One region of the Paludibacillus litoralis genome, then DNA from elsewhere that is predicted to be linked to it. Evidence: riboswitches for the same ligand, from Rfam matches in the RefSeq annotation. Region 1 holds a riboswitch; the other holds the start of a gene.
The links. A riboswitch is a leader RNA that binds a small molecule or an ion and turns the genes downstream of it on or off. The one in region 1 is predicted to bind thiamine pyrophosphate.

Region 1 (15,111 bases):
GTGCGGGATGTGAACGCGTTCGTTCTGGGCGGCCATGGCGATTCGATGGTGCCGCTCCCGCGCTATTCGACCGTCGGCGGGATTCCGCTGCCCGACCTGGTGAAGATGGAGTGGACGACGCAGGATCGGATCGACACGATCGTCCAGCGCACCCGCGACGGCGGCGCCGAGATCGTCGGCCTGCTGAAGACCGGCTCCGCGTTCTACGCGCCGGCGGCGTCCGCGATCGAGATGGCCGAAGCCTATCTCAAGGACCAGAAGCGCGTTCTGCCGTGCGCCGCGTATGTCGAGGGCGCATATGGGCTGGACGGGTTCTATGTCGGCGTTCCGACCGTGATCGGCGCGGGCGGCGTCGAGAAGGTGATCGAGATCAAGCTCAACAAGGACGAGCAGACGATGTTCGACAACTCCGTCGATGCGGTGAAAGGGCTTGTCGCCGCGTGCAAGGAGATCGACGGCTCGCTGGCGTAAGACGCGCCTGGCGGGCCCCGGACCTGAACGGATGAGGACGGGCCGACCGCTCCCGGAGGCGATTCCGCCACTGGGCGCGGCCGGCCCGTCCTGTCTCGAGTCGCGGCGATGGGCGGGCCGCCCGGCCGGCTCAGACCCGAAACTTTTGAATGAAAACCATCTCGCAGCCCACCCTTTTGGGTGGTTAAGAGGCGGCGCCGCCCATATGCGTTGCAGAATCCGGCGCTGAGGACTATTCGCAACCGAGCGTCAGGCGCCGCGCGCGCCTCGACATAAACCTGGCCCCGCGGGGTCGATGATCTGACGACGGACCGAACCCCATGAACATCCATGAATATCAGGCAAAGCATCTTCTGAAGGAATACGGCGCGCCGGTTTCCGACGGTCGCGTCGTGACGCGCGCGGAAGAGGCGAAGTCGCAGGCCGGCGCGCTGGATGGGCCGATATGGGTGGTCAAGGCGCAGATCCACGCGGGCGGCCGCGGCAAGGGCAAGTTCAAGGAGGCCTCGGCGGGCGAGGGTGGCGGCGTCCGGCTGGCGCGCTCCGTGGGGGAGGCGGCGGACGAGGCCGAGAAGATGCTCGGCCGGACGCTCGTCACCCACCAGACCGGCCCGGCGGGGAAAGAGGTGAACCGCGTCTATATCGAGGACGGCTCGGATATCGCCCGCGAACTTTATCTGGCTCTGCTGGTCGACCGGGAGACCTCGCGCGTCTCCTTCATCGTCTCGACCGAAGGCGGCATGGATATCGAGAAGGTGGCGGCGGAGACGCCGGAGAAGATCCTGACCTTTTCCGTCGATCCGGCGTCCGGGGTGCAGCCGTTTCATGGCCGCCGCGTCGCGTTCGCCCTCGGGCTCCAGGGCAAGGCGGTGAAGCAGTGCGTGAACCTGATCGGCCAGCTCTATCGGCTCTTCACGGACAAGGACTGCTCGCTTCTGGAGATCAATCCGCTGATCGTGAACAAGGCGGGCGATATTCACTGCCTCGACGCGAAGATGAATTTCGATTCCAACGCGCTGTTCCGGCGCCCCGAGATTCTGGCGCTCCGCGACGAGTCGGAGGAGAACCCGAAGGAGCTTCAGGCCTCCAGGTTCGACCTGAACTATATCGCGCTCGACGGCGAGATCGGCTGCATGGTCAACGGCGCCGGGCTCGCGATGGCGACGATGGACATCATCAAGCTCTGCGGTTCGGAGCCGGCCAATTTCCTCGATGTGGGCGGCGGCGCGACCAAGGACAAGGTGACCGAAGCCTTCAAGATCATTACGTCCGATCCGCAGGTTAAGGGCATTCTCGTTAACATCTTCGGTGGCATCATGCGCTGCGACGTGATCGCGGAGGGCGTGGTCGCCGCGGTGAAGGAGGTCGGGCTGAAAGTGCCGCTGGTGGTGCGGCTCGAGGGAACGAATGTGGATCTCGGCAAGGAGATCATCGCCAATTCGGGGCTGAACGTGCTCTCGGGCGACGACCTTGGCGATGCGGCGGAAAAGATCGTGAAGGCGGTGCGGGGGTAAGCGTGCCTCTGCGCGCCGGATTTCCGATTGCCGCACTGTCGGCCGTTTGCGCGTCTGACGAATCAGGAGCGGGGAACTGGTCGGAATTTCGCGTATGGTCAGAACGGCGTTTGAATGATCCGGGCGCCCCGGCGGCGCCGATCCGGGCGCCGCGGCCCCATGAGCGAACGATGCGATCGAGCCTGAAAATCAAATGCTGTGACCGCGCCTCCGATATATGTTGGTCGGGAAGGGGCGCGGAGTGTTTTGGGGGGGCTGGCCGCGATGAAACATGAGACTAAAGTCGCACTTTCCGGCGGCCGAAAATGCGTCTCGGTAAGAAACAGAAGGAACTGAAATGTCCGTACTTGTCGACGAAAACACCAAGGTCCTCTGTCAGGGCCTGACAGGCTCCCAGGGCACGTTCCATACCGAGCAGGCGATCGCCTACGGCACCAAGATGGTCGGCGGGGTGACGCCCGGGAAGGGCGGCTCGACCCATATCGGCCTGCCGGTGTTCGACACGATGGCGGACGCCCGCGCCCAGACCGGCGCGACGGCGAGCGCGATCTACGTTCCGCCCCCGTTCGCGGCGGATGCGATCCTCGAAGCGATCGACGCGGAGATGGAGCTGATCGTCTGCATCACCGAAGGCATCCCGGTGTTGGACATGATGAAGGTGAAGCGGACGCTTCAGGGGTCGAAATCGATCCTGATCGGCCCGAACTGCCCCGGCGTCATCACGCCGGACGCCTGCAAGATCGGCATCATGCCGGGCCATATCCACCGGCGCGGGCGCGTCGGCATCGTGTCGCGCTCAGGCACGCTGACCTATGAGGCGGTCGGGCAGACCACGGCCGCGGGGCTTGGCCAGTCGACCTGCATCGGGATCGGCGGCGACCCGATCAAGGGATTCGAATTTGTCGATGCGCTGGAATTGCTGATGGCGGACGACGAGACCGAGAGCATCATCATGATCGGCGAGATCGGCGGCTCGGCCGAAGAGGACGCCGCCGAATTCATCCGGACCAGCAAGGTGAAGAAGCCGATCGCCGGCTTCATCGCCGGGCGCACGGCGCCGGCGGGCCGGCGCATGGGCCATGCCGGCGCCATCATTTCAGGCGGCAAGGGCGGCGCCGAGGACAAGATCGAGGCGATGAGATCCGCTGGAATCACTGTCGCCGAAAGTCCGGCGAAACTTGGCGAGGCGGTGCTGAAGGCGATGGGACGATAACCGGAGTTTTCGGCCAAATCGGGTGAGGACGGATCATGAGCGAGCAGAGCGCTAACAAGTTATTCCAGAACTCGTCGTTCCTGCAGGGGCACAATGCGGCCTATATGGAGCAGCTCCACGCGCGTTATGCGAAGGACCCGAAGGCGGTGGACGACGCATGGGCGACGTTTTTCCGTTCGCTCGGCGACGAGCCCGGCCTTGTCGAAGCCGAGGCGCGCGGCCCATCCTGGGCCCGGGCCGACTGGCCGCCGACGCCGTCGGGCGATCTGATCGCGGCGCTGGACGGGCGGTGGCCGACCGAGCCGACGGCGGATGTGATCGGCGCGAAGCTGACCGCCAAGGCGCATGAAGGCGGCGTGACCCTCGATGAGGGACGCCTTCATCAGATGGTGCTGGACAGTCTTCGCGCGCTGATGCTGATCCGGGCCTACCGGATCCGCGGGCATCTCGCCGCGGATCTCGATCCGTTGAAGCTGGCGCCGCCGGTGCGGCATCCCGAACTCGATCCGGCGAGCTACGGCTTCAGCCCGGCCGACATGGACCGGCCGATTTTCATCGACAACGTGCTCGGGCTCGAGACCGCGTCGATCCGGGAGATCGTGGCCATCGTCCAGCGCACCTATTGCGGCACGTTCGCGCTGCAATACATGCATATTTCCGACGGCGAGCAGGCCGGTTGGCTGAAGGAGCGGATCGAAGGCTACGGCAATGAGATCGCCTTCACCAAGAAGGGCCGACGCGCGATCCTGCAAAAGCTGGTGGAGGCGGAGGGGTTCGAGAAATTCCTCGGCGTGAAATATCTTGGCACCAAGCGGTTCGGCCTCGACGGCGGCGAGTCCCTGATCCCGGCGATGGAGCAGATCATCAAGCGCGGCGGCGCGCTCGGCGTGAAGGACGTCATCATCGGCATGCCGCATCGCGGCCGTCTTTCGGTGCTCGCCAATGTGATGGGCAAGCCCTTCCGCGCCATCTTCAACGAATTTCAGGGCGGCAGCTCCAAACCGAACGAGGTGGAGGGCTCCGGCGACGTCAAGTATCACCTCGGCGCCTCCTCCGACCGGGAATTCGACGGCAATCTCGTGCATCTCAGCCTCACGGCCAATCCGAGCCATCTGGAGGCGGTGAACCCGGTCGTGCTCGGCAAGGCGCGGGCGAAGCAGGCCCAACTCGGCGATCACGACCGGACGATGGTCCTGCCGGTTCTGCTTCATGGCGACGCGGCCTTCGCGGGGCAGGGCGTGGTGGCCGAATGTTTCGGCCTCTCCGGGCTGAAGGGGCACCGGACCGGCGGCACGCTTCATATCGTGGTCAACAACCAGATCGGCTTCACCACGGCGCCGCACAACTCCCGCTCTTCGCCTTACCCGACGGATATCGCGCTGATGGTCGAGGCGCCGATCTTCCATGTGAACGGGGACGATCCCGAGGCCGTCGTGCACGCGGCCCGCGTCGCGACGGAGTTCCGCCAGAAGTTCCACAAGGACGTCGTGCTCGACATCTTCTGCTATCGCCGCTTCGGTCACAACGAGGGCGATGAGCCGATGTTCACCCAGCCGGGGATGTATCGGGAGATCAAGAAGCACAAGACGACGCTTCAGCTGTATTCCGAAACGCTCGTCGCCGACGGTCTGATCGACGAAGGCGTGGTCGATGAGATGAAGGCGGAGTTTCAGGCGAAACTGAACGAGGAGTTCGAGGCCGGCAAGGTCTACCGGCCGAACAAGGCGGACTGGCTTGACGGGCGCTGGCGGCATCTTGGCGTCGGCAACGAAGAGTACCAGCGCGGCGTCACCGGGGCTCCGATCGACATGCTGAAGGAGGTGGGCGCCGCGCTCTCGCGGATCCCCGACGGCTTCTCCGCGCACAAGACCGTGGTCCGGCTGATGAACGCGAAGCGCGAGATGATCGAGCGCGGCGACGGCATCGACTGGGCCACCGCCGAGGCGCTGGCCTTCGGCACGCTTCAACTGGAGGGCTTCCCGGTCCGTCTCTCCGGGCAGGATTGCTCGCGGGGCACGTTCTCGCAGCGCCACGCCGTCCTGGTCGATCAGAAGACCGAGGAGCGCTATTACCCGCTGAAGCATATCCGGGAGGGGCAAGCCGATTTCGACGTGATCGACTCGATGCTGTCGGAATACGCGGTCCTTGGCTTCGAATATGGCTACACGCTGGCCGAACCGAACGGCCTGACCCTGTGGGAGGCGCAGTTCGGGGATTTCGCGAACGGCGCGCAAATCATGATCGACCAGTTCATCTGCCCGGGGGAGCGGAAATGGCTCCGCATGTCCGGGCTGGTGATGCTCCTGCCGCATGGCTACGAGGGGCAGGGGCCCGAACATTCCTCCGCCCGGATCGAACGGTTCCTGCAACTTTCCGCCGAGGACAACTGGATCGTCGCGAACTGCACGACGCCGTCCAACTATTTCCATATCCTGCGGCGACAGCTTCATCGGAGCTTTCGCAAACCGCTGATCCTGTTCACGCCGAAAAGCCTGCTGCGGCACAAGCATTGCGTCTCCAAACTGGAGGAGATGGGGCCGGATTCGAGCTTCCATCGCGTGCTCTGGGACGATGCGGAGATGGCCGGCCAAGTGTCGCAGATGAAGTTGAAGAAGGACGACAAGATCAAGCGCGTCGTTCTCTGTTCCGGCAAGGTCTATTTCGATCTTCTCGCCGCCAGAGACGCGCAGGGGCTGGACGATGTCTATCTGCTCCGCCTCGAGCAGCTCTACCCCTTCCCGGCGATGAGCATGACGAAGGAGCTTTCCCGCTTCAAGAAAGCGGAGATGATCTGGTGTCAGGAAGAGCCGAAGAATCAGGGGGCGTGGGGCTTCGTCGAGCCGAACATCGAATGGGTTCTGGAGCGGATCGACGCCAAGCATACGCGCCCGCGCTATGTCGGCCGCCACGCCGCCGCGTCGCCCGCCACCGGGCTCGCGGCTCAGCATAAGCATGAACAGGAAACGCTCGTCGCCGATGCGTTGACGGGTTGAGAAAGGGGTTCCGATGAGCATCGAAATTCGCGTGCCGACGCTGGGTGAAAGCGTGACGGAAGCGACCATCGCGAAATGGCTGAAGAAGACCGGCGACAGCGTCGCCGCCGACGAGCCGATCGTCGAGCTTGAGACGGACAAGGTCTCGATCGAGGTGCCGGCCCCCGTCGCCGGGCGCCTGGACGAGATCGTCGCGAAGGAAGGCGAAACCGTCGACCGCGACGCGCTTCTGGCGACGATGACCGAAGGCGCGGCGCCGGCCGAAAAGGCGAAAGCGCCGGCGAAGGCCGCGCCCGAGAGCGATGAGGCCGCCGCCGGAGCCAAGGAGCCGGAATCCACGCCGGAGAAGGAAGCCGAGCCCGCGAAACCCGTTGCGAAATCGGAAGGCGGCGTAAAGTCGAAAACCGAGGTTCTGGCCGAAGCGGCCCGCGGCGTTCCGCCCCGGGCGGTCGAGGCGCCCGCCGCCGCGCCGTCGACTCCCTCCCTCGCCGCCGTTCCCCGCGCCCCGGTGTCGGCCGAGGATGAGGCGCGCGAGGAACGGGTGCGGATGACGCGGCTTCGCCAGACCATCGCCCGCCGGCTCAAGGACGCCCAGAACACCGCCGCGATGCTCACGACCTACAACGAGGCGGACATGAGCGCGATCATGGCGCTCAGGGATGAATACAAGGATGAGTTCCTGAAGAAGCATGGCGTGAAGCTCGGCTTCATGTCGTTCTTCACCAAGGCCTGCGTTCATGCGCTGAACGAGATTCCGGCGGTCAACGCGGAAATCGACGGCACGGACATCATCTACAAGAATTTCGTCCATATGGGCGTCGCCGTCGGCACGCCGAGCGGCCTCGTGGTGCCTGTCGTGCGGAACGCGCACGAGTTGAGCTTCGCCGAGATCGAGAAGGTGATCAGCGAACTCGGGCTCCGCGCCCGCGACGGCAAGCTCTCGATGGCCGATATGCAGGGCGGCACGTTCACCATCTCGAACGGCGGCGTCTATGGCTCGCTGATGTCCTCGCCGATCCTGAATCCGCCTCAGTCGGGCATCCTCGGCATGCACAAGATCCAGGATCGGCCGATGGTGATCGGCGGCGAGATCGTGGTGCGGCCGATGATGTATCTCGCGCTCTCCTACGACCACCGCGTCGTCGACGGCAAGGAGGCGGTGACCTTCCTCGTGCGGGTCAAGGATGCGCTGGAGGATCCGCGCCGGTTGCTGATGGATCTGTGATGACGGCGGCGGGCGTCTTCGTCATCGCGGGGGGCGGGCCGAACGCGTCCGCGCCCCGGCGGATCTGCGTCGGCCGGGCGGCGCCATGACGAGCGAGCTCACCGCTCTCGCCCTCGCCGGGCTCGTGCAGGTCGCGCAGCTCGCGCTGATGGCCGTCGCCGCGAACCGCCAGCTCGGCGCCGAGAAGACCACGGGGCCGCGCGACGAGCCGCTTTTTCTCACCGGCGCCGCGGGGCGGCTGAAGCGGGCGATGGAGAACCATTTCGAGGGGCTGATCCTTTTCACCATCGCCGTCGTCGCGGTGACCCTCGGCGGCGCGGGGACCGGCTTCACAGCCGGCTGCGCCTGGGTCTATCTCGCCGCTCGCATCTTGTACGTTCCGGCTTATGTCAGCGGCGTTCCCTATCTTCGCTCCGCGATCTGGGGGATCGGATTCGGAGCGACGGCGCTGATGCTCATCGCGGCGCTGATTCACGGTTAAACGAAGGAGCCTGATCATGGCCGATTACGACCTCATCATCATTGGCGGCGGGCCGGGCGGCTATGTCTGCGCGATCCGCGCCGCGCAACTCGGGTTGAAGACCGCCTGCGTCGAAGGGCGCGGCGCGCTCGGCGGCACATGCCTCAATGTCGGGTGCATCCCGTCGAAAGCGCTGCTCCACGCCACCGAGATGCTGCATGAGGCGGAGACGAATTTCGCGAAGCTCGGGATCAACGCGAAATCCCTCTCCGCCGATCTCGCCCAGATGCAGAAGCACAAGAGCGGCGTGGTCGAGGCGAACACGAAGGGCATCGAATTCCTCTTCAAGAAGAACAAGGTCGACTACATCAAGGGCTGGGGACAGATCACCGGCCCCGGGACGGTGCAGGTCGGCGAAGAGACGCTGAACGCGAAGAACATCGTCATCGCGACCGGCTCGGAGCCGGCGACATTGCCGTTCCTCGAAATCGACGAGGAGCGGATCGTCTCCTCCACCGGCGCGCTCGAGCTCGCCAGCGTTCCGAAACGGCTGGTCGTCATCGGCGGCGGGGTGATCGGGCTCGAGCTCGGCTCGGTCTGGCGCCGGCTGGGCGCCGAAGTGACGGTGATCGAATATCTGGACGAGATCGCGGCGGGCGCCGACGCGGAGGTGGCGAAGACCTTTCGGCGGTTCCTGAAACGACAGGGGATCGCCTTCGAGCTGGGCGCCGCGGTCACCGGCGTCGAGGCCTTGAAGACGAAGCTGAAGATCGCCTTCCAGCGCCGGAAGGACGAGAGCGAGCACATGATCGAGGCCGATATCGTTCTGGTCGCGACCGGCCGGCGGCCCTACACGGAGGGGCTCGGGCTCGAGGATCTCGGCGTCGAGATGAAGCGCGGATTCGTGATGACGGACGCGCATTGGCGCACCAATGTCGACGGCGTCTACGCGATCGGCGACGTGACCGAGGGGCCGATGCTGGCGCACAAGGCCGAGGATGAAGGCATGGCGGTCGCGGAGCAGATCGCGAAGGGCGCCGGCCATGTGAATTACGCGGTGATCCCCAGCGTGATCTACACCTCGCCCGAAGTCGCCTCCGTCGGCCTGACGGAGGAGGCGCTGAAGGAGCAGGACCGGGCCTACAAGGCCGGAAAGTTCCAGTTCCTCGGCAATGGGCGGGCGAAAGCCAACCTCGCCACGGACGGCTTCGTGAAGCTGCTCGCGGATGCGAAAACCGGGCAGCTCCTCGGCGCGCATATCATCGGGCCGGGCGCGGGCGATCTGATCCACGAGATCTGCGTCGGCATGGAGCTGGGCACGAGCGCGGAGGATATCGCCCGCACCTGCCACGCGCATCCGACCTATTCCGAGGCGGTGCGCGAGGCGGCGCTGGCGCTCTGCGACGGCGCGATCCACGCCTGACGGCGGCGGGCGGGCGGGCGCGTCTCGGCTCAGGCGCCCGCGGTCAGGGCGATCTCCCGGGGTCCTCGCCGCCAAGATAGGCGGCGAGCGCGGGCGGCGGCGCATCCAGGGCTTCGGCCACGGGCGTCGGCGCGCCGATCCGCCCGGCGTCGATGAATGAGAGCGCGCCGCCCGCGCGGCGCGCGTCGTCCGGCGCGTGGGTGGCCATGATGGTCGTCAACTCGCGCCGGGCGCGAAGGGTGGCGACGAGATCCACCATCTCCATCCGTTGCGCCGGCCCGAGCGCCGCGAAAGGCTCATCCAGAAGAAGCACCGGCCGATCGCGCAGGAGCGCCCGCGCGAGGGCGACGCGCTGACGCTGGCCGCCGGAGAGATCGGCCGGGCGGCGGGAGCCGAGCCCGGCCAGCCCGACCTCCGCCAGCGACGCCGCGACCTGCGATCGCTCCGCTTTCGAGAGCCGCAGGCCCGGATCGAGCCCGAGGCCGACATTCGCCGCCGCGTCGAGATGGGGAAAGAGGTTGTGCTCCTGAAACAGGATCGTCACCGGCCGCCGCGCCGGCGGAACGCCGGCCATGTCGCGCCCGTCGATGAGGAGGCGCCCGCGCGTGAGGTCGACGAAGCCGGCGATGAGATTGAGGAGCGTGCTCTTGCCGCCGCCGGAGGGGCCGATCAGGTTGAGATGCGCCCCCCGCGCCAGCGACAGGTCCCCGGCGAGGCGAAACGCGCCGAGCCCGGCTTCCGCGCCCTCAAGTTTCAGCATGTCGGCCCCATTGGTCGCAGATGATGAAGAGCCCGAAGCTGAGCCCGGCCAGCAGGAGCGCGGCGCCCGCCGCCGCCTCCAGCCGATGCGCCGCCATCAGGCCGTACATGTAAAGCGGCAATGTCGGCGCGCCCGGCGCGGAGAAAAGCGCGACGACGCCGAGATCCCCCATCGCCAACGCGGCGGAGAGCCCGGCGGCGAAGCCGAGCGGGCGGCGAAGCCGGGGAAGATAGACGAGCCGCGCCAGCGCGCCGCCGGTCATGCCGAGCGAAGCGGCGAGCGGGCCGTAATCCCGGACCGCTTCGCGAAGCGGCGGCAGAAGAAGACGGAGCGCGAACGGCAGCGCCATCATCGCGTTGACGAGCGCGATCAGCGGCAACGCCGCGCTGGCCGGATTGATCATGGGCCGAAGCGTGATGAAAAGCGCGACCCCGACGACGAAGGGCGAGACCGCCAGCGTGAGAAGGCCGAGCGCCTCCGCCAACCTGCCGGCCTCCGGCCGCCGCCGCTCCAGCCCGGTGATGAACGCCGCCAGCGCGAGCGCGAGCAGGAGCGCGATGGCCGCGGCGAGCGGCGCGACGATCAGCGAGCGCCCGGCCGCCGCCCAGATCCCGGCGCCCATCGACGTCAGCCCCGGCAGCCCCTGCGCGATGGCCGCGGCGATCGGCGAGCCGAGAAAGAGCAGGGCGAGCAGGATCACCGCGCCGTCCATCATCCGCGCCGCGCGGCGCCGCCCGTCCCATCGGCGCGGCGCGGCGCCGAGCCCGGGCCCGAACCCCGCCGGCGCCGAGACCCGCGCGGCGAAAAGCGCGAGCGCGAGGCAGAGCGCGAACTGCAGCCCGGCCAGCTCGGCCGCGCGCGCGAGGTCGAAATCGTAGCGCATCGCCTGATAGATCGCGAGCTCCAGCGTGGTTGCGCGCGGGCCGCCGCCAAGCGCCAGCGCCACCGCGAAACTGGTCGCGCAGATGAGGAAGATCAGCGCGAACGCGCCCGGCGCCGTCGCGCGGAGCGCCGGCCATTCCAGCAGCCGGAAGAGCGCCCGCCCTTCGACGCCGAGCTGCGCGGCGAGCCGCCAGCGCTCCGCCGGAATCTCGGCCCAGCCCTGAAGCAGCAGCCGCGTGGCGAGCGGGAGATTGAAGAAGACATGCGCGATCAGGATGCCGGGGAGGCCGTAGATGTCGAGCCGCCCGAAGCCGGCGGCGAGAAGCGCCTGGCTGACGAGCCCGGAGCGGCCCCAGATCGCGACGACGCCGAAAATGGCGACGATCACCGGCAGGAGGAACGGCGCGCCGAGCAGGCTGAGCACCGCCTCCCGTCCGCGAAATCTCCGCCGCGCCAGCGCGCGGGCGAGCGGCGCGGCCAGCAGGACGGAGAGGAGGGCGGAGAGGAACGCCTGAAGCGCGGTGAACCGGAACGCCCGCCAATCGGGGGCGGAGATCCCGCCGCCGGGCGCCGCCGCCAGAGCCAGCACCGCGACCGCGCCGAAGGTGAGCGCCAGCGCGAACGCAAGCGCCCCGCCGCCGAACAGCAGGACGGCGGGATGAAGGCGGCGCCGGTCGACGCCGGGCCTCACCGGCTCAGCGCCTCCAGCCATTCGGTGAGCGCGGCGTCGCGCGCGGCCTTCGCGTCCGAGACCGGATAGATCAGCGTCTTCGCCGGGACGGGCAGGGCGGCGATCTCTTCGGGCAGGCCGCTGGAGGGGGTTTTCGCGGGATACATCCAGTTGGTCTCGGGGATCGCGCTCTGGAATCCGTCCGAAAGCATGAATGCGAGGAACTGATCGGCGAGCGCGTTCTGCTTCGTCGAGGCCAGCTTGCCGGCGATCTCGACCTGGAGGTAGTGCCCTTCGGAGAAGATCGCCGCGGCCTTGGTCCGGTCGTCCTCGGCGATGACGTGGTAGGCGGGGGAGGTGGTGTAGGAGAGCGCCATCGCCGCCTCGCCCTGCAGGAACATGCCGTAGGCTTCCGACCAGCCCTTGGTGACGGTGACGATGCGGGGCGCGAGGCGCTCCCAGACCGCGCCGGCCTCGTCGCCGTAGATCTGCTTCACCCAGAGGAGAAGGCCGAGCCCGGGGGTGGAGGAGCGCGGATCCTGGATCACGATGGTGACGTCGTCCGGCGCGGCCAGCAGCTCTTCGAAGCTTGCGGGCGGGGTCGCCAGCCGGGTCTTGTCATAGACGAAGGCGAACCAGCCCCAGTCATAGGGGAGGAAATGCGGGTCGGCCCAGCCGCCGGGAACGTCGGTCTCGGGGGTGAGCCCGTGGGGGGCGAAAAGCCCGGTCGCGGCGGCGTCGGCGGCGAGGTTGGCGTCGAGGCCGAGCACGATGTCGGCGCGGCTCCGCTTCCCCTCCAGCTTCAGCCGGCCAAGAAGGGCGGCGCCGTCGCCGGCGCTGACGAATTCGAGATCGCAGCCGCAGACCGCTTCGAAATTCGCCTCGATCTGCGGCCCCGGCCCCCAGTCGGAGACGAAGCTGTCATAGGTGTAGACCGTCAGCGTCTCGGCGGCGGACGCGGCTCCGGAGAGGGGGAGGGAGACGGCGGCGGCGGCGAAAAAGACATGAGAGAGGCGGGGCATCTTGGTCTCCTCTGCCGCAGCGCAAGAGCGGCGGGAGGGACTCCCCCTGGCCTTTCCTACGCCGGCATGGTCCGGTTCAGGTTCTGCGGGTTCGCAAGGCGCGTCTCAGCCGCTTCAGCGGCTCCCCGAGGCGAGAGCGAGATTAGAGAGGGCGAGAGGCGGGGTCAACTGGACCGCGCGGCGCGGGTTATCGCGCGTTATCGCGCGTTATCGCGCGTTATCGCACGCGATAAGGTATCTAAGCCATTGTAATATGACGATTATCTAAAACAGCGGATTCGAGAGGCATGGCGTGGAGGCCCAAAATCGGCCGTCTGGCCGGGCCCGGGGGGAGGGCGCGCGCCCCGGATCTCCGCGCCTTCGCCGGAGCCCTGCGCGGCCGGGCCGGCGGAGGTTCCGCGTCGGGCGTCGATCGCTCCGAGGTGGATGTCGCGGAGCGGCTCCTGCGCCCGCCGCGCCGCGCCTTTCTTTCATTCCGGCCCGAAATCGCGCCGCGGCGCGCGCGAGAGCCCCGTCGTTTCGGAACGACCAGGAGCGTGTTTCGGTCCTCTAGAGATATATAGCTTCTATTGACTTTCAAATTTTGTTGGTTTTGTCTCATGAGAGAGGCTCGGGTTTAGGGAGGAGGGCCGCCTGACGCGGCCGAACGCCTGGTCTCATGACAATAATATCAGGGAGCGAACTCATGACATTCAGGCTGCTTGGAGGCGTTGCGGCGTTCGCCGCCGCCGGCTTGTTCCTTCACGCGGAGGCGCAGGCGCAAACCGAGGTCGTGGTCGGCTACCAACAGGTGGTCGGGCCGTTCATCACCGCGATCGCCGACGGGTCCTTCGACAAGGCCGCGGCGGAGATCGGGTACGAGATCGACTGGAGGCAGTTCAATTCGGCCGGCGAGGTCGGCACGGCGATGGCGTCCGACGCGGTGGCGATCGGCGTCATGGGGGCGCCGGGCGTGGTGTCGGCCAGCAGCCGCGGCGTCGAGCTGGAGGCGTTCTGGATCCTCAACAATATCGGCAAGGCGGAGGCGCTCGTCGTGCGCGACGGCTCCGGCATCGAGACGCCGGAGGACCTCAAGGGCAAGAAGGTGGCGGTGCCGTTCGTCTCGACCTCGCATTTCCACCTGCTGGTCGCGCTGGAGAAGATGTGGAACATCGACCCGCGCGAGGTCGACATCTTCAACATGAAGCCGCCGCAGATCGTCGCCGCCTGGCAGCGCGGCGACATCGACGCCGCCTATGTGTGGCCGCCGGCGCTTTCGGAGATCAAGAAGAGCGGCTCCGTCCTGGCCGATTCCGAGGAGATCGGCGCGGCGAGCATTCCGACATTCGACACGCTCGTCGTCGGCAAGGCGTTCGCCGCCGAACATCCCGATTTCATGAACGCCTTCACCGCGGTTCTGGCGGAGCACTATAACGGCTTCAACGCCAACAGCGCGGCCTGGACCGCGGATTCCGCCGAGGTTCAGGGCATTGTGCGCATCATCGGGGGAAGCCCCGAGGATGCGGTCGAGACCCTCGGCCTGCTCTCCTTCCCGACGCTGGACGAGCAGGTGTCGGCGCGCTGGCTCGGCGGAAGCGCGAGCGAGGCGCTGATGGGGCTGGCCGAGTTTCTGGTCGACCAGAAGCAGATCGACTCGGTGTTGCCGGACTATAGCGGCTTCGTGAACGCGGATTTCGCCAACGCCGCCGCGAACTAGACGGACCAGGACGTCAGGCGCCGGCGGCGACGCCGCCGGCGCTCCCTCTCCGGAGGCCCGTGCGAGGCCGGCGAGACGCGCCCATCCTCGCGCCGGGGCCGGATGCGATGCGAAGGCAGGATATGGAAGCTCTCACCGTCAGCGATGTGAACCTGACCTATCCGGGTCTTCATTCGGATGAGGCCGTCGTCGCGCTGAAAGGCGTCAACCTGACGATCAACAGCGGCGACTTCGTGGTGGCGTTGGGCGCGTCGGGCTGCGGCAAGACCACGTTGCTCAACCTGATGGCGGGGTTCATGGCGCCCAGCGCCGGCGAGATCACGCTCGGCGGCCGGCTGATCACGGGGCCGGGCGCGGATCGGGGCGTGGTGTTCCAGAAGCACGCGCTGCTGCCCTGGCTCGACGTCATGGGCAACACCGAATTCGGCCTCAAGCTGCAGGGCGTGCCGCGCGCGGAGCGGCGCGAGCGGGCGGCGGCGAACCTGGCGCTGGTCGGGCTGGAGGATTTCCACCACCACATGATCTATCAGCTTTCGGGCGGCATGCAGCAGCGCGTCGGCGTGGCGCGGGCGTTGACCTGCGATCCGGCCATGCTCCTGATGGACGAGCCGATGGCGGCGCTGGACGCGCTGACGCGCGAGACCATCCAGGAACTGCTGCTCCGCGTGTGGCGGCACACCCACAAGATGTTCTTCTTCATCACCCACAGCGTGGAGGAGGCGCTGTTCCTCGGCTCGCGCCTGATCGTGATGTCGCCGCGCCCCGGCCGCATCACCCATACC
Region 2 (15,111 bases), on a different contig from region 1:
CTCGTGCTGGGCGAGTTTCACACGCAATTGGTCCACGAGCTTTTGAACGTCCGACGCGTTCGCCTTCGTCGGCGCGCCTTTCGTCAGGTTTTCCAGAGCTTGATGATCGGGTTTCACGCGCGTTTCCTTATCGTTGAAAGCAGCCTGATTTTTGTCAGCAATTTTGTCAACAACTTTGATGACAAATGGCGCGCGCCAGGCTGTATGGCGCAAGACGGCGGCGCTCCCGGCGCCGCGACGACTGCGAACGCCAGGAGCGCTGTGGCTAGATTGGGTCGCTCCTCAGTTTGGATTCCGATTGATCCATACCGCGAACGGCCCGGCTTTCAGAGGCCGGAATGGGCGCGCGCGTCGACGTGAGCCGCATGTTGATCGCCCACCGCGGCGATCGCCTTCGCGAGATCCTGTTCCGTGAAGGGTTTCGGCAGTCGGTGCGCCTCGACGGCCGCGCCTTCCGGCAGGTCGGAATATCCCGAAGCGATGATCACCTTGAGATCGGGCTTCACGGCCCTCGCCCGTTCGATCAGTTCCGCTCCCATCATTTTCGGCATGGCGAAGTCGGTGATCAGGAGATCGACATCTTCCCTCTCAAGAATCTCCAACGCCACGCCGCCGGAATGGGCCTCCAGCGCGACATGCCCCATGTCGGTGAGGGTCAGGACCGTGTTCAGCAGAACGATCGGTTCGTCGTCCACCACGAGAATGCGCAATTTCGCGCCGTTCACGGGCGCCTCGCCGCCTTTTTCGGGCGCGCTTTCGGCGCTCGGGGCCGCGACCGGCAGCCAGATCTCCGCCGTCGTCCCGCGCTGGATCTCGCTGCGAAGAACCAGACGCCCCCCGGATTGCTCGACGATCCCCTTCACCATGGAAAGGCCCAACCCTGTTCCCTTTCCGATATCCTTGGTCGTGAAAAACGGCTCGGTGGCGCGGGTGAGGGTTTCCTTGTCCATGCCCTCTCCCTGATCCTCGATCGACAGGCGAATGAACGTCTCTCCCTCAGCGTTCGGTTCGACCGCGCGCGCGCGAAAAATGATCTCGCCGCCCTTCGGCATCGCGTCGCGGGCGTTGACCGCCAGGTTCATGACCGCAAGCTCGAGCTGCACGCGATCGGTCAGCACGGGGTCAAGCGCGCGCGGAAAGTCGGTCCGGATGGTTATGCCTTGGCCGATCGTACGCTGGAGCAGCTCCGTCGTCTCGTTCAGGGAGCCGAGGATGTCGGTCGGCTCGAGTTTCAGTTTCTGCTTGCGCGCGAAAGCCAGCATCCGCTGGGTCAGCGCCGCGCCGCGTTCAGCCGCCTCGATCGCGCTGTTGATGAACCCGGCCCCGTCCTCGCCGTTCTCCTGACGGCGTTGCGCCAGCCTGAGCCCGCCCATGATCGCCGCGAGCAGATTGTTGAAATCGTGCGCCACGCCTCCGGTGAGCTGGCCGATGGCGTCCATCTTCTGCGCCTGATGGAGTTGCTCTCGCGACTGCTCGAGCGCTTCCTCGGCGATCTTCCTCTCCGTCAGGTCGCGGGTGATCTTGGTGTAGCCGAGCAACACGCCGCCCTCGCTGCGGATCGGGTCGATCACGACATGCGCCCAGAAGCGCGATCCATCCTTCCGCAGCCGCCAGCCTTCGGCCTCGAACCGCCCTTCCGACGCCGCTGTCGACAAGGCCTTCTGCGGGACGCCGGCCGCCCGGTCCTCGGGCGGATAGAACCGGGAGAAATCCTGTCCGATGATTTCGCGCTCCGAATAGCCCTTGAAGCGCTCCGCGCCGGCGTTCCAGCTCGAGACCCGGCCCTCGGGGTCGAGCATGTAGATCGCGTAATCCGTCACGCCCTGCACGAGCAGGCGAAAGCGCTCCTCGCTCTTTCGCAACTCCTCCTCGGTCTTCATCTGCTCCGTGGAATCGCGCGCGATCATGGCGAACCCCGCGAGGACGCCGCTCTCATCGCGTATGGGTTCGATCGCGACATTGGCCCAGAAGCGCGCGCCGTCCTTCCGGACGCGCCACCCTTCGGCCTCGAACAGACCGCTGGTCGACGCGCTGGCGAGCGCTGCGTCGGGCGAGCCCGCCGCGCGATCCTCAGGCGCGTAGAAACGAGAGAGATGGGCGCCGACGATCTCCTCGGACCGGTAGCCATACAGCCGTTCAGCGCCCGCGTTCCAGCTCGCGACCACCCCGTCGCGATCGAGCGCAAGGATTGCGTAGCCGGTGACGCTCCGGATCAACAGATCCGCGCAGCCTATGGAAAGAGATCCGTCCACCATTCCGAATCAGATCCTTTCAACGCGCCGCGGACCCTCCATATTAACACATATTGACCGGCCGCCATGGCCGCATTCCGATCGCGGCGCCGGCGCCGAAAGCCAGCCGCGCGTAGGCGCCTCCATTGACAGAGCGCCGTAACAAAAATAGCCTCTCTTCATAACCGTTGGGGTGCCGGATACCGGCTGAGAGGCGCAAGCCGACCCATCGAACCTGATCCGGGTCATACCGGCGGAGGGAACGGTGACTTCGCAGCCGAGGCTGCAACTCCCGCAACTCGCCGCCCACGATCCGATCTGACACGGAGGGTGGACGTAGTGGCGTATCAGGCGTTGAGCATCGCGGGCTCGGACAGCGGCGGCGGAGCGGGCGTTCAGGCCGATCTCAAGACGTTCTCCGCGCTCGGGGTCTATGGCGCGACCGCGATCACCGCGATCACCGCGCAGAACACCTGCGCCGTGGCCATGATCGAGGCGGTCAGCCCCGCGATGATCCGCGCCCAGATCAAGGCGGTGTTCGACGATCTCGCCATCGGCGCGGTCAAGGTCGGCATGCTGGGCGGCCCCGAGGCGATCGCCGCGGCCGCCGGGGAACTCGCCGGGCGCGACGTTCCGGTGGTGCTCGATCCGGTGATGGTGGCCAAATCGGGCGATATGCTGCTGCCCGAGGACGCGACCGACGCGCTGCGCAGCCTGATGCTGCCGCGCGCCGCCCTGCTCACCCCCAATCTGCCGGAGGCCGCCCGGCTGCTCGACCGCGCCGAGGCCCGCGACGAGGCCGAAATGCGTGATCAGGGCCGCGCGCTGATCGGCCTGGGCGCGGGCGCCGTATTGATGAAGGGCGGGCACGGCTCCGGGCCCGATTGCATCGATCTTCTCGTGCTGCCGGAGCGGGAAGAGCGGCTCACCGCGCCGCGCCGCGCCACGCGCAACACCCATGGGACCGGCTGCACCCTCTCAGCGGCGATCGCGGCGGGCCTTGCGCGCGGGTGTGGCCTGTCTGAAGCGGTGCGCGCCGCGCATCGGTATCTCCAGGGCGCGATCGCAGCGGCGGATGGGCTCGCCATCGGTCAGGGCCACGGACCGGTGCATCACTTCCACGAGGTCTGGCGCGATGTCTGAGGTCACCATTCTCGGCGCCGGCGTGGCCGGGCTCTGGGCGGCGCGGGCCTTGCTGGCGCATGGCGTCCGGCCGCAGATCCTCGACCGCGCCGGCCCGCCGGGGCCGCATGGCTGTTCGTGGTGGGCGGGCGGCATGCTGGCGCCGCATTGCGAGGGCGCGGAGAGCGAGCCCGCCGTGGTCGCCCATGGCGCCGCCGCCGCTGCGGCTTGGAGCGCGGTCACAACGGTGCGGCGCGCCGGCACCCTGGTGCTCACGCTTGAACGAGACCATGTCGACCTCGACCGTTTCGCCGCCCGCACCACCGGCCACCGCACGGTGGCGGCGGAGGAAATCGCCGATCTGGAGCCGCATCTGGGCGGGCGGCGCCGGCGCGGGCTGTTCTTCGAGGACGAGGCGCATCTCGTCCCGCGGCGCGCGCTGGCGGACCTCACGGCGGCGCTGGCGGCGGAGGGCGTGACGGTGTGGCGCGCCGAAGCCGACCCCTCCGACCTGCCCGGCCTGGTGATCGACTGCCGCGGGATCGCGGCGCGGGCCGATCTGCCGAATCTGCGGCCGGTGCGCGGCGAAATGGTGGTGCTGCGCTCGCCCGAGATTGAACTGACGCGCCCGGTGCGCCTGCTGCATCCGCGTCATCCGCTCTACATCGTCCCCCGCGGCGGCGGGGTGTTCATGCTCGGCGCCACCCAGATCGAAAGCGCCGCGCGCGGTCCGGTCACCGCCCGATCGGCGCTGGAGCTGCTTTCGGCGGCTTATGCGCTCGATCCGCGCTTCGGCGAGGCGGAAATCGTCGAGTTCGGCGCCGACCTGCGCCCCGCCTTTCCCGACAATGTCCCGCGCATCGTGCGGCGCGGGCGCGTGCTGCATCTCAACGGGCTGTTCCGCCACGGCTATCTGATGGCGCCCGCGCTGGCGCGCCAGGCCGCGGCGTATGTCGCCACCTCAGAAAAGGGAGATCTTTTCCATGATGATTGACGTCAACGGCGCCCCCCGCGAGATCGACGCCGCGACCCTCGATATCGCGCTGGAGCAGCTCGGCTGGGGCGGCGCGCGTGTGGCCACGGCGTTGAACGGGCGCTTCATACCCGCCTCGGCCCGGCCGGACACGCCCGTGGCGGAGGGCGACCGGCTGGAAGTCCTCGCCGCGATGCAGGGGGGCTGACGATGCGCGATTTTTACGGCGTCACGCTGGCCGGCCCGCTGATGCTCGGCACGTCGAGATACCCGTCCCCCGCGGTGCTCGAGGCGGCGTTCCGCAGCTCGGGCGCCGCGGTCGCCACGGTCTCGCTGCGCCGCGAACGCGGCGACGGGAAGGCGTTCTGGGATCTGGTGCGCTCGCTTGGCGTGCGCGTCCTGCCCAACACCGCCGGATGCCACAGCGCGCGCGAGGCGATCACGACCGCGCAGATGGCGCGCGAATACTTCGAAACCGACTGGATCAAGCTGGAGGTGATCGGCCATGACGACACGCTTCAGCCCGATCCGTTCGAACTGGTTGAGGCCGCAGAGGTCCTGTGCGCCGATGGCTTCAAGGTCTTTCCCTATACGACCGAGGATCAGGTGATCGCGGCGCGGCTGGTCGAGGCCGGCTGCCGCGTGCTGATGCCCTGGGGCGCCCCGATCGGGTCCGGACGCGGGCTGGCCAATCCCTACGCGCTGCGTAGCCTTCGGGCGGCGTTTCCAGATCTGGCGCTGGTGGTCGACGCGGGTCTCGGAATGCCCAGTCACGCCGCGCAGGCCATGGAGATGGGCTATGACGCGGTGCTGCTGAACACGGCCGTGGCGCAGGCCGACGATCCCGCCGCCATGGCCCGCGCCTTCGCGCTGGCGGCCGAGGCGGGCCGGCTCGCCGCCAATTCCGGCCCGATGCCGGCGCGCGACATGGCCGCGCCTTCGACGCCCCTGATCGGAAAGGCCTGGCTATGACGCCCCGCATCCCGCGCTTCTATCCCGTTTTCGACAGCGCCGAGTGGGTGGCGCGCGCGCTGGCGGCGGGGGTGCGCCTGGTGCAGTTGCGCATCAAGGACCGACCTGATCCGGCGCTCCGCGACGAGATCGGCCGGGCGCTGGCGCTGGCGCGACAGCATGGCGCCGCGCTGGTGGTCAACGACCACTGGCGGATCGCCATCGATGCGGGCGCTGATTGGCTGCATCTCGGTCAGGAGGATCTCGACGCCGCGGACATCAAGGCCATTCGCCGCGCCGGGCTGCGCCTTGGCGTCTCCACCCATGACCACGCCGAACTTGACCGGGCGCTGACGCTCGCGCCCGATTACGTGGCGCTCGGCCCGGTTTATCCGACGATCCTGAAAAAAATGAAGTGGCGCGAACAGGGGCTCGACCGCGTGACCGAATGGAAGCGCCTGATCGGCGACGTGCCGCTTTGCGCCATCGGCGGCCTGACGGTCGAGCGCGCGCCGGGGGTCTTCGCCGCCGGGGCCGATCTCGTGGCGGCGGTGACCGACATCACGCTCCACAGCGCCCCGGACGAGCGGATGCGCGCATGGCTGGAGGTCTGCAGATGAGCCGTTACGCCCGGCAGACCATCCTGCCGCAGGTCGGCGCCGAAGGGCAGGACCGGCTCCGCGCCGCGCGGGTTCTGGTGGTGGGCGCAGGCGCGCTGGGCTCGCCTGTGATGCAATACCTCGCCGGCGCCGGCGTGGGCGATCTCACGATTCTCGACGGAGATCACGTCGAGGAAGGCAACCTGCACCGGCAGCCGATCTATCGCATGGCGGATGTCGGCCGGCCCAAGGCGCAGGCTGCGGCGGACGCGATCCGCGCCATCAATCCGGATGTGCGGGCGCGCCCCCTGGAGACGTGGCTCGACCCTGATATCGCGCCGGGACTGGTCGGCGCCGCCGATCTCGTGCTCGATTGCGCGGATACGTTCGCGGCGAGCCTCACCCTCTCGGACGCCTGTCTCGCGGCGGGCAAGCCGCTCATCACCGCCTCGGCGCTCGCGCTTCAGGGCTACGTGGCGGGCGTCTGCGCCTCCGCGCCCTCGTTGCGGGCGATCTTTCCCGACCTGCCGGGCTCTGCGCCGACCTGCGCCACAGCCGGCGTGCTCGGCCCCGTCGTCGCCACGATGGGCGCGGTTCAAGCCCAGATGGCGCTTTCGGCGCTTCTCGGGCTGTCGCCCTCGCCGCTGGGGCAGATGCTGGTTTTCGACGCGCAGCGCTGGCGGATGGCGGATTTCCGCTTCGACGACGCGCCCGAACCCGCCGCGTCTTTCCCTTTCATCGCGGCTTCCGCGATCCGCGCCGGGGATCTGGTGATCGACCTGCGCACCGAGGCGCCCGCCCCGTTCCGGTCCGACGCGCTGCATCTGCCGACCGAGGCCCTCGGCGACCTGAACGTGGCGTCTGGCGTCGCGCGGGTCGTGCTGGCCTGCCGCACCGGGCTGCGCGCGCATAACGGCGCCGGGCTGCTGCGGACGCGCTGGCCCGGCCAAATCGCCCTTCTGAGCGTGCCCGACGGGCCGAACAGCTTCGACACATCCCCTCTCTCGCACCGGAGTATCCGATGAAACGCTTATTCGCCTCGATTGCGGCCCTCGCGCTCTGCGCCTCGTCCGCGGCGGCCCAGGACCGGCTGACCGTCATGCTGGACTGGTTCGTGAATCCCGATCACGGGCCGATCGTCCTGGCCGAGGAGCTCGGCTATTTCGCCGACGCCGGGCTCGAGGTCGAGCTGGTGACCCCGGCGGGCCCCAACGATCCGCCGCGCATGGCCGCCGCGGGGCGGGTGGACATCGCGGTCTCATACCAGCCTGAATTGCACCTGAGCCGCCATAACGGTCTGCCGCTGCGCCGGGTGGGCACCCTGATCGAGACGCCGCTGACCTGTCTCGTGGCGATGGCCGACGGCCCGGTGCGGTCGATCCCGGATCTGGCGGGCCGCAAGGTCGGATTCGCGGTGGCGGGCGTGCAGGAAGTGCTGCTCGATGCGATGCTGGCGCATCACGATATGGCCCCCGACGCCGTTGAGCAGATCAATATCGGCTGGTCGATCTCGCCGGCGTTGATGTCGGGGCAGGTCGACGCCGTGATCGGCGCCTTTCGCAATTTCGAATTGAACCAGATGGCGCTGGAGGGCCATGAAGGGCGCTGCTTCTATCCGGAGGCCGAGGGCGTTCCGAGCTACGATGAGCTGATCTATGTGGCCAACCCCGACACGATGGACGCCGCCGTGATCGCCCGCTTCCTCGATGCCACCGAACGCGCGGGCGGCTTCATCGTCAACAATCCCGAAGAGGCCTGGCGCCTCTTCGCCGCCACCGACCGTGAATTGCAGACCGACCTGAACGCGCGCGCCTGGAAAGACACCTGGCCCCGCTTCGCGCTCCGCCCCGCCGCGCTGGACGCCGGGCGCTACACCCGCTTCGAAGCGTTCCTCGCCGCGCGAGGCGTCATCGAAGATCGCCGCGCCATCTCCGAGCTTGCGGTCGACGTGACCGCGGAGGCGACGCAATGAGCGCGCCGGATTACGGGCGAACCTTCGCGCTTTGGCGCGAGGGGGCGCAGCCCGACTGGGACGCCTACACCCGCCACGCGTTTGTCGAACGACTGGCCGATGGCGCCCTGCCCGAGGCGCAGTTCATAAACTACCTGCGACAGGACTATGTCTTTCTGATCCATTTCGCCCGCGCCTGGGCGCTGGCCGCGGTGAAGGCCGGCGACCTTCGGGAAATGACGGCCGCCAGCGCCACGGTTCACGCCCTCGTTCATGTCGAGATGCCGCTTCATATCGAGACATGCGCGGCGCGGGGCGTTGGAAAGGACGCGCTCGAGGCGACGCCGGAACTGCCGGCGAACCTCGCCTATACCCGCTACGTGCTGGAGGCCGGCTATTCGGGCGATTTTCTCGACCTGATGGCCGCGCTCGCGCCCTGCGTGCTGGGTTATGGCGAGATCGGGGCGCGGCTGGCGGGCTCCGGCGGGCCCTACGCCGCCTGGTTCCAGGTCTATGGCGGCGCGGAGTTCCAGACCTTGTGCCGCGATGTGGGAGCGCTGATCGACGGAGCGCTCGTCCGCCGTCTCGGAGACGACTGGGCCGGCCTGCCGCGCGCGGCGGAGCTGGCCGAGCGGTTCAAGATGGCGACCCGTCTGGAGATCGGCTTTTGGGACATGGCGCTCGCCCCGCCGCCTGGCGGCCCATGACCGCCCCGGGCGTCATCCTGCAGGGCGCGCTGCGTCTTGGCGACGCGGTCCTGCTGCCCGGCTTTCGCCTCACCGTGGCGGCCGGGCGATGGACGGTGCTCCTCGGGCCCTCCGGCGTGGGCAAGACGACGCTGGCGCGCCTCGTCGCCGGGCTTCCGACCGGCGCGCGGCTCGAGGGAGAGGTGCGCGCCGATGACGGCGCGCCGCTGGCGGGGCGCGTCGGCGTGATGGCGCAGGACGATCAGTTGCTGCCATGGGCCAGCGCATTGGCGAATGTCACCATCGGCGCCCGGCTGCGCGGCGCGCGCCCGGATCTCGACCGAGCCCGCGCGCTTCTGGACGCGGTCGGCCTGCTCCCGCTCGCCGGGCGCAGGCCCGACACGCTTTCGACCGGGCAGCGGCAACGGGTGGCGCTGGCGCGCACGCTCTACGAAGACCGGCCCATCGTCGTGCTCGATGAGCCCTTTTCCGCGCTCGACCCGGTGACGCGCCACGCGATGCAGGATCTCGCCGCCGGTCTGCTGACCGGGCGCTCGGTGCTGATGATCACCCATGATCCGCAGGAGGCGATGCGCCTGGCCGACGCCGCTTGGCTCATCGGCGGGGCCGAAGGCGCCCGCGCGCTCGACATTCCGTCGGCGCCGCCGCCGCGCCCGGTCGATTCGCCCGAGACCATCGCCGCGCAGGCGGCTCTTCTGCGCGGGCTGATCCGGGCCGCGGCCGAGGATTCGCGGATCGCGGCATGAGCGGCGTGAAAGCTGGGGCGATGCGGCGGCGGGCGGGCCGCGCGTTCCTGTCGGCGGCGACGGCGCTTCTGGGGTGGCATCTGGTGGTGTGGCTCACCGGCGCGCCAGATTTCATCCTGCCCGGCCCGCTCGATGTCGGCCGCGCCCTTCACGCCAACGCGGCGCTGCTGCTGGCGCAAGCCGGATTCTCGGCCGTCAATCTCGTGCAGGGGCTGGCGCTCGGGGTGGTCCTCGGTGTGGCCACGGCGCTCAATCTCGCGCTTTCGCCCGCGGCGAGGCTGTTCCTGCGCCCTGTCCTGATCTTCGCGCAGGCGGTGCCGGTCTTCGCCCTCGCGCCGGTGATCACGCTGTGGCTCGGCTACGGCGCGCCGTCGAAGATCGTGATGGTGGCGCTGGTCACCTATTTCCCGATCGCTTCGGCGTTTTTCGATGGATTGATGCGCTTGCCGCCCGGCCTGGCCGATCTGGCGCAGGTGTCCGGCGCCGGCCCCGTGCGCAGGCTCATCCATCTGCAGATCCCGCATGCGCTGCCGGCGCTGGCCTCGGGGCTGCGGCTGGCGGCCGTTTACGCGCCGCTGGCGGTGGTGATCGGGGAATGGGTCGGCGCGTCGCGCGGGCTCGGGCATCTGATGCTGATGTCGAGCGGGCGCGGCCAGACCGATCTGATGTTCGCGTCGCTCATGGTTCTCGCGGCGCTCAGCCTGAGCCTCTGGGCCGCGATCGAGGCCCTCGCGCGCCGTTTCTGACGGGGCGGCCCAGGCCGCGGCCGGAGCCGGCTCAAAGGTCGATGTTCTCTCCGGCTGTCAGCTGTTCGAGCGGAACGCCGCGCCGCTCGGCGCTTTCGCGGATCGCCGCCCGCAGCGCCTTGTTGCGCTTCACCATTTTCAGGAACCGCGCCTCGTCCAGCACGAGCAAGGTCGTCGGAGCGATGGCGCGCGCCTGGGTGCGGGGCGGCTTTTTCAGGAGCATCCGCATCTGGCCGAACATCTCGCCGCGGCCGAGGCGCCAGGTTTGCCCCGCGGTCTTCAGCTCGACCGCGCCGGAACTGACGAAATAGACGCTGCGCGCAATGACGCCGCGGCGTATGATCGTCTCGCCCGCGTCGACATAGCGCGTCTTCAGCACCCGGGCCAACCGCCTCAACGCGGCGTCGCTCATGCCGGAAAACAACGGAAACTGGCGCACGATCTCGGCTTTGCGCATGGCCAGATCCGGCAGCGGCGTCTTCTCGGCGAGATCGCGGCGCGCGGCGACGCCGCGCATCAGGGCGCTATAGACCTCTTCGCCGATGAGCCCGTCTTCAAGAAGCGTCGCGTATTCGCGCTCTTCCAGCCGCATCGCGGTGCGGCGGATGAACCGCCGCTCCATTTCTTCGGCGTAGCCGGGATATTGCAGGCGCAGCCCCTCCAGCGCCTGTTCGACCAGTTCGATGCGCCGGCTGAGCATTTCTTGCAGAAGGTCGGCCACGCGGCGGCCATGGATGCGCCGGATGCGCCCATTGATGAAATCGGGAAGGTCGCGCAGCGTCAGCCGTTGAGACAGCAGGAGCCCGAACCGCGTCGCGGTGATCCGCGCCAGCGGCGTCGAGATGCGCAGCCGATCATGCAGAAAGATCGCCGGCCGCAGCCAACGCCCGAAGCCGAGACTGTCGCGAGACGCCCGCTTGTAGCCCGTGCGTCCGCCGTGACGGGTCGCCTCGATCAAGGCGTCAGCCTGCGACAGCAGGCGCTCGGACAAGGTCGATGAGATCGTCCGGTCGCGGAATCGCGCGATGATGGTGTCGCGCTCCGCGCTCGCCAGCGCGATCAGCCCGAGCGTCACCCGGTCGCGATCAAGGATCCCGCTCTTGCCGTCGGCCGCCTTGACGGCGCGGTCGAGGCGCTCGCCGAAGCGCTTGGCTTCGGCGCGCACGGTTTCCTTGGTCAGCTCGTAATTCTCGGTCACCTTGGCCAGATCTTCGCGCACCGTCTGCAACGCCACCGCGATCACCTGATCGTAGAGCGCCTTGTCGAGCGGGACGAGCTTGTCGAGCTTCAGAAGCCCGATCACCCAGCGGAGGGTCGCGCCCTGTATCAGCAGCGTGAACAGCGTGAAGCCGGTGGCGAGAATCGCCACCTGCCGCTTGACCTCGACCGGCACGAGCAGGCTCTCGGTGACCGCCAGCGCCAGCGACAGGGTGACGGCGCCGCGCAATCCGCCCCACATGATCGCCACGCGGTAAGGCCGCTCGACCACCGGCGAGATCCGAAGCCATGTGAGGAGCGGCAACAACCCGTAAAGGATGATCGCCCGCGCCACGAAGGCGGCGACGACGACCACCATGATCAGCCCGAGATCCGCCAGCCGCAGGGATTCCAGCATGCGCGGGATGAGCAGCGCGGCGAGGATGAAGATCAGCGCGCCGGCCCAATGCGCCAGCAGGTCCCAGACCTCGCGCAGGTTCTGCCAGATATTCGGCGGCAGCCGCCCCGGCCCGGCCAGCTGGAGCGTCATCGCCGCGACCACAACCGCGATCACGCCGGACGCGCCTATGCTTTGCTCCGCGACGATATAGGCCAGATAGGGCACGGCGATGGAGACGGAGACCACCGCCAGCTCATACCGGCTGAAAATGGCCATGATCCAGATCGCGATGCGGGCCGCGATCCAGCCGACCAGAACCCCCCCGACAAGCAGGACGGGGAACCGCGCCAGCGCGCTCTGGATCGACGGGTCCGGCACCCCCGCCATGACATATTCCATGAACAGGCCAAAGAGGGCGATGGCGGCGGCGTCGTTCAGCAGGCTCTCGCCTTCAATGATCCGCGCCAGGCGGCGGGGCGCGGAGATCGAGCGGAACATGCTGACCACGGCGGACGGGTCCGTCGTCGAGACGATGGCCCCGACCAGAAGCGCCGCCGCAAGGGTCAGCGAGCTGACGAAGGCCAGCGCATATCCGATGACGAACGTCGCGACGAAAACCGCCACCACCGCCAGAACCAGGATCGGCACCCAGTCATCGACCATACGCCGCAGGTTGAGCCCGAGCGTGACCTGAAACACCAATGTCGGCAGGAAGACATAGAGGAAGACGTTCGACCGGATCGGCAACGTGAGAATCGCCTCGGCGACAGGGTTCAGCGCGTCGGTGAGGTCCGTGCGCAGAAAGAAGATCGCGCCGGCGCCGATGATGATGCCGAGGCAGGCGATGATCACCGCATAGGGCAGGCGCAAACGCGCCGCGACCGGCTCCGCCGCTCCGATCAGCAGAAACAGGGACGCGATGATCGTGGTGATCAGAATGATGTCCATGGGTCTCGTTTAACGAGAATCTGCCTTTTGGGAAGAACAAAGAGAGCCTGTTTTTCTATTGAATCGTGCTGCGGAGCGCATCGCCCGGGCGCGCGCCAGCCGGAGGATGGCGGGAATGCGGCCCGCTGCGGCTCGGGGTCCGTCGGCCGCGGGCCGCCCAAGCCATGCTTCGGCCGTCGCCGCGGCGAGGCGCCCGGCGTTCGCCAGAAACACACCGCCCTTTGGCCAAACCCGCGCAAAGTGGTATTCGCTATTATGTGATGCAATAGCCGCCATTATGTGGTGCAGTAGCCGTCGTCCTTTCGTATTTAAAATCGCAAGGAATACCGTGATGTCTTCGCCGCTCAGCCTGCATGTTCCTGAACCGGCGGTCCGTCCCGGCGGGACGCCGGATTTCACCAACGTGCATATCGCGCCCGCCGGGGAGGTGGGGCGCCCGCCGGTCGATGTCGACCCCAGAGAAATCCGGGATATGGCGTTCTCCATCATCCGGGTGCTGAACCGCGCGGGCGAGGCCGTCGGCCCATGGGCGGGGCTGTTGAGCGACGCGGACCTGATCGAGGGGCTTCGCCACATGATGCTGCTGCGCGCGCTGGACGCGCGGATGATCATCGCGCAGCGGCAGGGCAAGACGTCATTCTACATCCAGCATCTCGGCGAGGAGGCGGTCAGCACCGCGTTTCGCAAGGTCCTCAGGAAAGGCGACATGAATTTCGCCACCTATCGGCAGGCGGGCCTGCTGATCGCGGACGAGTACCCGCTGGAGACGATGATCAACCAGATCTACACCAATTCCGAAGACCCGCTCAAAGGCCGGCAATTGCCGACCCTCTATTCGGTGCGCGAACACGGGTTCTTTACGCTTTCCGGCAATCTCGCCACCCAGTTTCCTCAGGCCGTCGGCTGGGCGATGGCCTCCGCGATCAAGGGGGAGACGAACATCGCCGCCGGCTGGATCGGCGACGGCTCGACCGCGGAGAGCGACTTTCACGCGGCGCTGGTCTTCGCCTCGACGTTCAAGGCGCCGGTGGTGCTGAACGTGGTCAACAATCAGTGGGCGATCTCGACCTTTCAGGGCATCGCGCGGGGCGGGGTCGGCACCTTCGCCGCGCGCGGGCTGGGCTATGGGATTCCGTCGCTGCGGGTGGATGGCAACGACTATCTCGCGGTTTACGCCGTCGGGCGGTGGGCGGCGGAGCGGGCGCGCCGCAATCTGGGCCCGACGCTGATCGAATATGTGACCTATCGCGCCGGCGCGCATTCCACCTCGGACGACCCGAGCGCCTATCGCCCGAAAGAGGAATCCGCCGCCTGGCCGCTTGGCGACCCGGTGATCCGGCTCAAGGCGCATCTGATCGGCAAGGGCGCGTGGAGCGAGGACCGCCATATCCAGCTCGAGGCGGAAATGCGCGACACGGTCATCGCCGCGCAGAAGGCGGCCGAAGCCAACGGCACGCTGCATTCCGGCAACCGCCCCTCGGTGCGCGACATGTTCGAGGGGGTCTATGCCGACATGCCGCCGCATCTGCGGCGCCAACGGCAGGAAACGGGGGTTTAGCCATGGCGCGATTCACGATGATCCAGGCGATCCGCGACGCCATGGATGTCGCCATGGGGCGGGACGACACCGTCGTGGTCTACGGCGAGGACGTGGGTTATTTCGGCGGCGTGTTCCGCGCCACGCAGGGCTTGCAGGAGAAATACGGCCGCAGCCGCTGTTTCGACGCGCCCATCAACGAGAGCGGCATCGTCGGCGCCGCCATCGGCATGGCGGCCAACGGGATGCGCCCCTGCGTCGAGATCCAGTTCGCCGATTACATGTATCCCGCCTATGACCAGATCACTCAGGAGGCGGCGCGCATCCGCTACCGCTCGAATGGAGATTTCACCTGCCCGATCGTGATCCGCATGCCGACCGGCGGCGGCATCTTCGGCGGGCAGACCCACAGCCAGAGCCCGGAGGCCCTCTTTACCCATGTGGCCGGGCTCAAGGTGGTGGTGCCCTGCAATCCCCATGACGCCAAGGGGCTGCTGATCGCCGCGATCGAGGATCCGGACCCGGTCATCTTTCTCGAACCCAAGCGCCTCTATAATGGTCCGTTCGACGGGCACTACGACCGCCCGGTGACCGGATGGGACAAACATCCCGACGGCGAGGCGCCGGAGGGATATTTCACCGTTCCGCTGGGAAAGGCCAAGGTCAGGCGCGAGGGGCGCGACGTGACCGTCCTGGCCTATGGAACCATGGTGCATGTGGCGCTGGCCGCCGCCGAGGACACCGGCGTCGACGCCGAGATCATCGATCTGCGCACGCTGCTGCCCTACGATCTGGATGCGATCACGGCGTCGGTGCGCAAGACCGGGCGCTGCGTCATCGTGCATGAGGCGACGCTGACCTCGGGCTTCGGCGCGGAGCTCGCGGCGCTGGTCGCGGAGCATTGTTTTTATCACCTCGAGGCGCCGATCCGCCGGGTCGCGGGCTGGGACACCCCCTATCCGCATGCGCAGGAGTGGGATTACTTCCCCGGCCCCGCCCGCGT

Region 2: it holds a riboswitch for thiamine pyrophosphate, as region 1 does, so the genes downstream of both, thiD (bifunctional hydroxymethylpyrimidine kinase/phosphomethylpyrimidine kinase) here and thiB (thiamine ABC transporter substrate binding subunit) in region 1, are expected to answer to the same signal.

The regions. Positions count from the first base shown of each region.
Region 1 is NZ_JBBHER010000002.1:714,924-730,034, forward strand. Features, by position in the region: gene mdh (malate dehydrogenase) at 1-471, shown strand, start outside; gene sucC (ADP-forming succinate--CoA ligase subunit beta) at 792-1,985, shown strand; gene sucD (succinate--CoA ligase subunit alpha) at 2,323-3,198, shown strand; gene WG921_RS04395 (2-oxoglutarate dehydrogenase E1 component) at 3,234-6,191, shown strand; gene odhB (2-oxoglutarate dehydrogenase complex dihydrolipoyllysine-residue succinyltransferase) at 6,205-7,416, shown strand; gene WG921_RS04405 (MAPEG family protein) at 7,502-7,897, shown strand; gene lpdA (dihydrolipoyl dehydrogenase) at 7,914-9,299, shown strand; gene WG921_RS04415 (thiamine ABC transporter ATP-binding protein) at 9,343-10,059, opposite strand; gene WG921_RS04420 (ABC transporter permease family protein) at 10,046-11,632, opposite strand; gene thiB (thiamine ABC transporter substrate binding subunit) at 11,629-12,633, opposite strand; TPP riboswitch at 12,670-12,771, opposite strand; gene tauA (taurine ABC transporter substrate-binding protein) at 13,319-14,329, shown strand; gene WG921_RS04435 (taurine ABC transporter ATP-binding protein) at 14,452-15,111, shown strand, end outside.
Region 2 is NZ_JBBHER010000001.1:121,603-136,713, reverse strand. Features, by position in the region: gene WG921_RS00630 (GntR family transcriptional regulator) at 1-213, opposite strand, end outside; gene WG921_RS00625 (hybrid sensor histidine kinase/response regulator) at 327-2,255, opposite strand; TPP riboswitch at 2,411-2,510, shown strand; gene thiD (bifunctional hydroxymethylpyrimidine kinase/phosphomethylpyrimidine kinase) at 2,571-3,374, shown strand; gene WG921_RS00615 (FAD-dependent oxidoreductase) at 3,367-4,347, shown strand; gene thiS (sulfur carrier protein ThiS) at 4,337-4,534, shown strand; gene WG921_RS00605 (thiazole synthase) at 4,537-5,298, shown strand; gene WG921_RS00600 (thiamine phosphate synthase) at 5,295-5,897, shown strand; gene WG921_RS00595 (HesA/MoeB/ThiF family protein) at 5,894-6,901, shown strand; gene WG921_RS00590 (ABC transporter substrate-binding protein) at 6,898-7,848, shown strand; gene WG921_RS00585 (TenA family protein) at 7,845-8,534, shown strand; gene WG921_RS00580 (ABC transporter ATP-binding protein) at 8,531-9,280, shown strand; gene WG921_RS00575 (ABC transporter permease) at 9,277-10,026, shown strand; gene WG921_RS00570 (cation:proton antiporter) at 10,058-12,571, opposite strand; gene WG921_RS00565 (3-methyl-2-oxobutanoate dehydrogenase (2-methylpropanoyl-transferring) subunit alpha) at 12,903-14,129, shown strand; gene WG921_RS00560 (alpha-ketoacid dehydrogenase subunit beta) at 14,132-15,111, shown strand, end outside.